3 regions of the Comamonas kerstersii genome follow, and region 2 is predicted to be linked to each of the others. Evidence: predicted binding sites of a transcription regulator. Region 2 holds the regulator's gene; each other region holds the start of a gene.
The links. Region 2 encodes FNR, which switches genes on or off when oxygen is low (the NO sensors DNR and NnrR bind a similar motif). Its sites were predicted from a motif close to TTGATNNNNATCAA; they were not measured.

Region 1 (3,277 bases), 1.4 Mb from region 2:
AATCAGCGTGCCGATGCCGCTCATCAGCACGGCCAGATTGGGGTCAAAGCCCATGAGGATGGGAGCCAGCACCGTCGAACCGAACATGGCGACCACGTGCTGAATGCCCATCAGCCCCGTCTGGCCCCAGGGCAGACGCTCGTCAGGCCCGATCACACCGCCGTTTTTCAGCGCTGCGGGGGACTTTGCAGTCCAGGAAAACATTCCCATTTTTTTGCTCCGTAAAAATTGCTGGCGCGATGTTAGAAGCTTTCGACCGGGCACGGCATGTCCTCGCCAGGCATACGTGCTTGCATGTCAGCTAAACACAAGCAGACAGCGTGCCAGCGAGATTTTTGCTTAACTATATTTTTAGGAGCGGCTTGCGCTTGACTTTGCTTGCATTCAAAGCCCTAAGCCTTGAAAAGCAAGCAAAGTTCAGCGCTGGGCACTCTGTTTTTTGAAGTCAGCGCATGTTGCGCGAAAAAAACGGCAGCGCAGGCAGCTGGCCGCGGATGACGGACCAGGGGCTACGGCCCGTGAGCTGCGCCACGATGGCCGCCTTGACGGGCGGCATGTTGCGCGACAGGCCGATCACCGCCTGACGCACCAGCCGTGGCACGGGGCGCGCATCGGTGAACAGCTTCACCACGGTGTTCGTGCCCTGGAAGATGGGCCAGGCATGACGATGGTGGCCCTGGGCATAGGGCTCCAGCACTTCGGCGCGGCCCCAGTCCTGACCAGCACCATAGGCCGACACGATGCAGGCCGTCAGGCGCTCCACACCCGAAAGCCCCAGGTTGAAGCCATGTGCCGTGACTGGGTGCATACCGATGGCGGCATCACCCAGCAGCGCAAAGCGCGTGCCGCTGAAGCGGTGGGCATAGGTGGCCACCAGGGGGTAGATGTGGCGCTCACCCACCAGTTTCATGTCCCCCAGGCGGCCCTGAAAATGGTTGTGCACATGGGCCGCAAAGTCTTCGGGCGAGAGCTGCATGAGCTGCTGCGCATCGGCCGAATCCGTGGTCACCACCGCAGAGCACAGCAGCTCACCGGTTTCAGGATCAGGCTGCAGCGGCAGGATGGCCAGGGTGCGGTCATAGCCAAAGCATTCATGGGCCTTGCCTTCATGCGGCACGGTGTGGCTGAGGCGGCAGACGATGACGCTGCGGCCAAAGTCCGTCATCTGCGCACCCACGCCCAGCATGCGACGCACGCTGGAGAAACGGCTATCTGCCGCAATCACCAGCGGCGCTTTGAGCGGTGCACCATCCACGCGCACGCCGTTGTCGTCCTGGGTGTAATGAACTTCAGCATGGGAAGGCGTGACCGTCACCTGGGTCACGCGTGCACCGGTGATGATGTGCACGCCTTCGGTGGTGCTGGCCACTTCCCAGGCCGTGCGGCGCAGGGCATGGTTGGGCACGATGCGGCCCAGATAGTCTGCGCCACTGCCGTCAGAGACGATGTCCAGCGTGGAACGCAGGCCTACGGGGCCGTCATGCACGATGGCATCACGGATGGTGCCAATCTCATGGTCTTGCAGCCTGCCCCAGGTGCCCAGACGCTGCAGGATCTGCACGCTGGGATGGGTCAGCGCGATCTCGCGCCCATCGGGTGCGGGCTGGGCCAGCTGGGATTCGCCTTGCAGTTCCAGCACCGTGGCTTGCAAGCCCGCCTGGGCCAACGAAATGGCAAGCGACAGGCCGGCAGGACCTGCGCCCACAATAAGGACATCGGTGTTCATGGACATGTGTGCAATCACTGTGAAAGTAGGGCCTATTGTGGCCTGATCTACGGGCCTCGCTGCCTGTGCGGCCCGTGCATTGTCGGCCGGTTTGGCTTGGCCGTGGCTTGCATTGCATCAATGGCATGTCCTTGACACCCCCTTTGTGCCCGTCAGCGAGCACGCGCCAGAACTTGCCGCTTGTCAATCCGGGGCGCTGGCATGGTGCACCACGGCGCGGCTCGCTAGGCTGGGATGCATGTCTGCCCCCACCCTGCCCCACACCCGCCGCACGCCGCTGATGCGCCACTACCAGCAATGGCTGGCCCAGCACTACGACCTGCACTTTGACAGCTATGACGCGCTCTGGCGCTGGTCCACCACCGATCTGGAAGCTTTCTGGCAAAGCATCTGGCGCTATTTCGATATCCAGTCGCCCACCCCGCACAGCGCGGCGCTGGGCCGCAACTGCATGCCCGGGGCGCAGTGGTTTCCGGATGCACAGGTCAATTACGCGCAGCAGGTGCTGCGCCATGTGGAAGCGGCCGATGCCGCAGGCATGCCTGCAGTGATTGCAGACAACGAGCTGGGCGAAGTCACCACGCTGAGCTGGCCCGAGCTGCGCCGCCAGGTTGCCGCCCTGGCCCTGCACCTGCAGGCACAGGGCATTCGCCCGGGCGACCGGGTCGCAGCCTATCTGCCCAATATTCCCCAGGCCATGGTGGCCATGCTGGCCGTGGTCAGCATTGGCGCGGTGTGGAGCGTGTGCTCGCCCGACATGGGTACGGCAGCAGTGCTGGACCGCTTTGAGCAGATTGCACCCAAGGCATTGATTGCGGTGGATGGCGTCTACTACGCCGGCAAGCCCATGGACCGCAGCAGCATCGTGCAGGAGCTGCGCGCCAGGCTGCCCAGCCTGCAGCACTGCATCGTCCTGTCTACACGCTGGGCGCAGGCACCCGTGCAGGGCGCTGCGGACTGGAACACCCTCATGCAGCGTGACGATGCGCAGCTGCACAGCTTCACCCCCCTGTGGCTGCCCTTCGACCACCCGCTGTGGATTGTGTATTCCAGCGGCACCACCGGCCTGCCCAAGCCCATCGTGCATGGCCACGGCGGCATCATGCTGGTGGCCCTGACCATGAAGACCCTGCACAGCGATGTGGGCTGCAGCTATGCGCCCGAGAGCTGGGGGGAACGCTTTCACTGGTACAGCTCTACCGGCTGGGTGATGTGGAACTCGCAGCTCGCAGGTCTTTTGGGCGGCACGACCTGTGTGATCTATGACGGCAGCCCCGGCGGCAGCAAGGAGCAGCCCGACTGGGGTGTGCTGTGGCGCTTTGCAGCGCGCCACGCAGTCACCAGCTTCGGCGCTGGCGCAGCCTTCTATGCCAACTGCATGAAGGCCGGGATAGAGCTGTCGCAGTGCGGCGATCTTTCGCGCATCACCAGCCTGGGCAGCACGGGCTCCCCCCTGTCGCCCGATGTGCAGCACTGGGGCATGCAGCAGTTCGCAGCCCTGGGCACACCTGACATCTGGTGGAACAACATCTCGGGCGGCACAGATTTCTG
Region 2 (3,277 bases):
CGCGCTGTCACTGTTTCTGTTTACAGCTGTTGCCGGGCGTCTGTGGTGCGGTTTTACATGCCCGCAGTCGGTCTACACCGAAATTTTCATGTGGATAGAGCACAAGGTCGAAGGTGACCGCAGTGCACGTATTCGCCTGGACCAAGGTGGATGGGGCTTCGAGAAGATCTGGAAAAAATCGCTCAAGCAGTTTTTGTGGATTGCCTTTGCCCTGTGGACGGGTTTTACCTTCGTGGGTTATTTCGTTCCCATTCGTACGCTGGGCAGTGAACTGCTGGCGCTGCAAGGCGGCTGGCAGATTTTCTGGGTGCTGTTCTATGGCTTTGCCACCTACGGCAATGCTGGTTATCTGCGCGAGCAAATCTGCAAGTACATGTGCCCCTATGCGCGTTTTCAGAGTGCCATGTTCGACAAGGACACGCTGATTGTGAGCTACGACGCACAGCGTGGTGAACAGCGCGGCCCCCGCAAGAAAGATGTGGACTACAAGGCGCAAGGACTGGGTGACTGCATTGACTGCAAGCTGTGTGTACAGGTCTGCCCTGTGGGTATTGATATCCGCAACGGCCTGCAGTACGAGTGCATTGGCTGCGGCCTGTGCATCGATGCATGCAACAGCGTGATGGATAACATGCACTATCCACGTGGCTTGGTGCGCTTGACCACCCAGAATGCGGTGAACCAAGGCTGGAAGAGCGCACAGATCTGGCAACGCATTGCACGTCCACGGGTGCTGATTTATTCGAGCATTTTGCTGGCACTGGCAGCGGCCATGGCCATCAGTCTGGCCATCAGAGAACCGCTGAAGGTGGACGTCATCCGTGACCGCGCTTCACTGGCACGCATTGTTGCAGGCGGCAAGCTCGAAAATGTGTATCGTCTGCAGGTGATGAACGCGACCGAGCAAGCGCAGACCTATAAGGTGTCGGTGCAGGGTATTCAAGGCATTGAGCTGGTGGAAGGGCAGACCGTCAAGGTTGATCCTGCACAGACGCGCGGCGTAGCGGTGCGAGTGCAGATTCCTTACGGTGCGGCCAGCGCTGGCTCACACGCCATTGAGTTTGATATCGCAGCGCAAAGTGGCCAAGGGCATGTGACGGAGAAATCTGTCTTCCTCGTGCCGCGCTAAAAATGATCCTGTAGTGTGCATGGCGTTGCTGTGCACACTTTCTGTTGAAGGAAGAGAGTGTTCGAAATGTCCCAGCTAGGAAAACAAGTGGAGTCAGCATCCGGTCCGTGGTGGAAGTATGGCCATGTATGGATGGTGCTGGCAGGCCCTGCCATCGTCGTGGTGGCAGGCGTTGTGACGGCCATGATTGCCATGGATGGCGCTGACCCTGTGGTGGATCCGAACTACTACCAGGAGGGGCTGAATATCAACCAGAAGCTGGAAAAAAGCCTGGCGCCTGCAGGCGCCGTGCGCAACCATGTTGTTACACCTGATGAAGATTTGCCTGATCTGACACCCAAGTGATACTTGCAGCTTCTTAAAAAGAGGAGCGGCTAGCGCTTGTTTTATGGGTGTTTGAGATACTTTTGTATCTGAAATACTGATAAATCAAGCGCTAGCCGCTATTTTTTATGCGGTGTAGATGCTCTGGCATCGCACCCAAAGCAAACGCCCACAGCATGCAGTGGGCGTTTGGGTGTGTGAGAGCGCAGGCTGGCTGAGTTTACAGCTGCTTGTTGCAGTCGTGCTGGCTGTTGACCAGGCGCTGCAGGGCGGCAGTGTCCAGAATTCGAACGTGGCGCTGCTTCACTTCGACCCAGCCTTCATCCACAAACTTGGAGAAAGTGCGGCTGACGGTTTCCAGCTTCAGACCCAGATAGCTGCCAATTTCCTCGCGGGTCATACGCAAAATGAGTTCTGACGAGGAGAAGCCGCGTGCATGCAGGCGCTGCACCAGATTCAGAATAAAGGCCGCCAGACGCTCTTCGGCGCGCATGCTGCCCAGCAGCAGCATGACGCTGTGCTCGCGCACGATTTCGCGGCTCATCACTTTGTGTACGTGCGTCTGCAGGGCTGTAACCTCGCGCGAGATCTCTTCGAGGCTGTCAAAGGGCATCACGCAGACTTCGGCATCTTCCAGTGCGATTGCATCGCAGGTGTGGTGGTCATTGACGATGCCATCGAGCCCGATGATCTCTCCCGCCATCTGGAAACCTGTGACCTGATCGCGTCCGTCTTCGGTGGCTACGCATGTCTTGAAAAAGCCCGTGCGGATGGCATACAGCGACGTGAAAGGCTCTCCGTTGCGGAACAGTGTCATCCCGCGCTTGACTTTGCGGCGCGTAGCCACAATGTCGTCGATGCGCTGCAGCTGCTGGTCATTTAAACCGACGGGCATGCACAGTTCACGCAGGTTGCAATTGGAGCAGGTTACTTTGATGGTTGGTGGAGTCATGTACGCAAGGCCTGAACACGAGGTAGACACGGGTGTAAAGGCCAGAATTAAAAGTTGGATGTCAATAAACGGGGACTATCGGGCGCTTGCTATGTATCTCGAATGATTTCAGTCAAATTCTGACACTTCCCTTATGGTGAGTGCTTGATTCATGTCAAGAGTGTGCATGCCATCTTGCTGCACAGTTGCAGCATTAAGGAAGAAAACATGACTGCAGTCACCCCGGAACTCTTGCGTCGCTATGACGTGCCAGGACCTCGTTACACCTCTTATCCTACTGCGGACAGGTTCGTTGAGGCATTTGGTGATAGCGACTATATCTTGGCATTAAAGCAACGCAAAATTTCTGCAGCGGCCAAGTCGCCAATGTCGCTGTATGTGCACATCCCATTTTGTAACTCTTTGTGTTACTACTGTGCATGCAACAAGATCATCACCAAGCACCACGAGCGTGCGGTCACGTACCTACAGTATCTTGAGCGGGAGCTGGATCTGCATCTGGCCCATTGTGGAAGAGGTCAGCTGGTCAGCCAGCTTCACATAGGTGGTGGAACGCCGACATTTCTTTCGGACGAGCAACTGGTGCAGATGTGGGACATGCTGCGCCAGCGCTTTGTCTTTGATGAAGCGGGTGAGTACTCCATTGAAGTTGACCCACGTACTGTGACACGTGAGCGTCTGGCCGCCCTCAAGGCCATGGGCTTTAACCGCCTGAGCTTTGGGGTGCAGGACTTTGACCCGGATGTACAAAAAGCGGTGCACCGTGAGCAGCCTGCCGAGCAGGTGTTTGATCTGGTGGCCGCTTCACGTGAGCTGGGCTTTGAGTCGATCAATGTGGACTTGATCTACGGCCTGCCCAAGCAAAATGAAAA
Region 3 (3,277 bases), 1.4 Mb from region 2:
CACCCGCTGGCCCTGATGCCGCTGACGCTGGAGCATTACTGCGCCGCTCGCCATCTGCTGGTGAGCTTTTCTGGCCGCGCCTATGGCTTTATCGACGAAGCCCTGGCTGCGCTGGGGCGTGAACGGCATATTGCGCTGACCGTGAACCAGTACACCACGGCTGCGCGTGTGGTCAGCCAGTCCGACCTGATTACCGTGCTGCCGCGCCACTTTGTGCCGATCACGGGCATCCAGCACCTGCTGCAGGTGCACCCGCTGCCGCTGGAAGTGCCTGCCGTGCGCGTGGATGCGCTGTGGCACAAGCGCGGCCCCAACCGTGCAGCCTATGACTGGCTGCTTCAGGCGCTGAACCGGGCGACGCTGAAAGCTTTTTCTCACTAGGCGCCACGTGCTGTGGTGATGCCCTTGGTGTGTGGACTATGAAACTTCAATTGCTCTCTGATCTTCATCTGGAAGTGCATCCCAACTTTGTGCCGCAGGCCGCCCCCGATGCCGATGTACTGGTGCTGGCCGGAGACATTGGCTCCTACCAGCCGGGCAGTCTGCTGCAGGGCGAGTACTTTGGGTTGGAGCGGTTTGCCAACTGGCCCTGCCCGGTGATTTTTGTGCCGGGCAACCATGAGTACGACATGCAGGACTGGGACGCGGCCCATGCGCGGCTGCGCCGGGTCTGCGAGGAGCTGGGCATCATCTGGCTGGAGCGCGAAACCGTGGTGCTGCACGGCGTGCGCTTTGTGGGCACCACCCTGTGGACGGACTATGACGCCATTGCTCTGCTGGACGAGCAGGTGCAGGCTGGCGACATGAGCCGCTTGCTGCGCCTGCGGGAAAAGTCTTTTCGCGCGGCCAACTTCTACCTGCAAAAGACAGGAGGCACACGCCATGGCGAGCCGTTTCTGGCTGCCCCCATGCGTGAGCAGGCACTGGGCTGTCAGAACTGGCTGCGCCAGGCGCTGGCCCAGCCTTTTGACGGAAAAACGGTGGTGGTCACGCACTTTGCACCCAGCCTGCGCAGCAGCGATCCACGCTATGGCATGGTGCCGGGCACGGCAGGCTTTTGCAGCGCGCTGGACGAGCTGTTGCCCCGCGCCGACCTGTGGCTGCACGGCCACCTGCATGCACCCAGCGACTATGTGGTGCAGGGGGAGGATGCCGAGCGCGGCGCATGGCGCTGCAGGGTCGTCGCCAATCCATTGGGCTATGCACGCAAAGGAGAACAGCGGTATTTCCAGCCCGCGACAAGCCTCACCGTATGATGTGGCGCGGGCCGTTTAAAAACATGACATAAGTCAAGACACAACAGACGCCAGCGACTACGCTTGTCCTTAGACCAGCGCACACCCTCCTGATCCTTGCTGCTCTGCCCCTGCATGTGTTGTACTGCCTGGGCTTTGCGCTTTGTCTCGGGCGCCACAAGGTGGTTTGCTGTGTGGTGTGTGCAGCGCTTATTCACTTGGAGATATCTCATGAAAATCTTGCTTGCTGTTGACGGCAGTCCTTTCACCAAAAAAATGCTGGCCTATCTGGCTGCGCATGAAGAGCTGATTACGGCCGGACGTCATGAATACACCGCGCTGACGGTGCAGTCTGCCCTGCCTCCCCGCGCCCGTGCTGCGCTGAGCAAGGAAGTGGTGGAGGAGTACTACGCTGAGGAAGCTGCCAAGGTGCTCGAGCCTGTGCAGAAGTTCCTGGCGCAGCACAGCATCACGCCTGTGTGCCGCAGCGAAGTGGGCCCTGCTGGCGAGACCATCGCCAAGATTGCCGAAAACGAAAAGTACGACCTGATCATCATGGGCACCCACGGCCACGGCGCGCTGGGCAAGCTGGTGATGGGCTCGGTCTCTACCCAGGTGCTGGCCAACTGCTCCGTGCCTGTGATGCTGATTCGCTGATCGCGCACGGCATTCGCCACACCAACACAAAGGGCTGCCATTCGGCAGCCCTTTGTGTTGGTGGAAGCAGTCTGACTCAGCGGTGCATCAGCGGCAGACGCAGCACAAAGCTGGCGCCTGGCTGGCCGTCCAGACGGCCCTCGCAGACCGCGCTGCCGCCGTGGCGCTGCGCAATGCTGCGCACCAGGGACAGGCCCAGTCCCACACCGCCGGAGCGCTCGCTGGCACCGGGCAGACGGTAGAACTTTTCAAAGATGCGCTCACGCTGGTTTTCGGGCACGCCGGGGCCAAAGTCCTCGACGCGGACCACGGCCATATCACCTTCGCGCGAGAGGATGAGCTGGATGTCGCCCGTGCTGTAGCGGCGTGCGTTTTCCAGCAGATTGCGCACAGCACGGCGCACCAGCTTGGCAATGGCCTTGACTTCCACACCCTCGGTGGCGCGCACTTCCAGGTCGGCATCCACGCGGGCACATTCTTCGGCGGCCAGACCTATCAGGTCGACCGCTTCGGTGCTGCCCACGTCCACATCGGGCTGCTCCAGCCGGCTGGCCAGCAGGATCTCATCGACCAGCTGGTCCAGCTCGTTGATGTTGCGCTGGATCTCGGCCTTGGCCTTGGTCACGGAAGGATCGTCCCCCATCAGCTCCAGGCCCATGCGAATGCGTGCCAGTGGCGAGCGCAGCTCGTGCGAGGCATTGGCCAGCAGCGACTTGTGCGACTGCACCAGCTCCTCAATGCGGCTGGCGGCGGCGTTGAACTGGCGGGCCAGATCGGCCACTTCATCCTTGCCTTCAGTGGGTACGCGCACGGTCAGATCGCCATCGCCAAAGCGCTTGACGCCCCGCTGCAGGTTTTCCAGGCGCTTGAGCAGGCGGCGAATGATGGGGAACACGCCGATGGCTACCGCCACGCCCACCAGCCCCAGCAGCCACAGAAAGCCGAACGGCGGCTGCATCCAGAAGGCCCAGACGTCATTGCGGGGCGGGCGGTGTCCACCGGGGCGGCCGTTGTTGCCCTGGCGGGGCGACATTTCCAGGTAAAAAATCTTGCCGTCTGCCGTGGCAATGGCAAAGCGCGGCACTTCGTTGTCGTGGTTGCGGATGCGCTCAAAAGGCCCCTGGAACAGCAGCTGACCGTAGCCATCGGTAATGCGCATCTCACGCGCCATGGCCGTGGGCGATGCCTGATCGCGGATGCGGTATTCCTCGGCTTCGCGCCAGGCCCAGGCCACGATCAGCGTCAGCACGGCGACGCCGCCTACGACGGCCAGCCAGATGCGCAGATACAGGCGCTGTGAGAATGCGTTGAACATGGTGTGCTTCAGTCCTGCTGCTTGGCAAACACATAGCCCACACCGCGCACGGTGAGGATGCGCTTGGGCG

Region 1: the regulator FNR is predicted to act here: its motif matches at 1,900-1,913, upstream of ubiM (5-demethoxyubiquinol-8 5-hydroxylase UbiM).
Region 3: the regulator FNR is predicted to act here: its motif matches at 1,280-1,293, upstream of B5M06_RS05460 (universal stress protein).

The regions. Positions count from the first base shown of each region.
Region 1 is NZ_CP020121.1:1,144,312-1,147,588, forward strand. It holds gene B5M06_RS05395 (solute carrier family 23 protein) at 1-210, opposite strand, end outside; gene ubiM (5-demethoxyubiquinol-8 5-hydroxylase UbiM) at 446-1,732, opposite strand; gene B5M06_RS05405 (acetoacetate--CoA ligase) at 1,965-3,277, shown strand, end outside.
Region 2 is NZ_CP020121.1:2,506,581-2,509,857, forward strand. It holds gene ccoG (cytochrome c oxidase accessory protein CcoG) at 1-1,129, shown strand, start outside; gene B5M06_RS11735 (FixH family protein) at 1,196-1,474, shown strand; gene fnr (fumarate/nitrate reduction transcriptional regulator Fnr) at 1,674-2,405, opposite strand; gene hemN (oxygen-independent coproporphyrinogen III oxidase) at 2,613-3,277, shown strand, end outside.
Region 3 is NZ_CP020121.1:1,155,758-1,159,034, reverse strand. It holds gene B5M06_RS05470 (LysR family transcriptional regulator) at 1-381, shown strand, start outside; gene B5M06_RS05465 (metallophosphoesterase) at 420-1,256, shown strand; gene B5M06_RS05460 (universal stress protein) at 1,467-1,892, shown strand; gene B5M06_RS05455 (ATP-binding protein) at 1,969-3,207, opposite strand; gene B5M06_RS05450 (response regulator) at 3,216-3,277, opposite strand, start outside.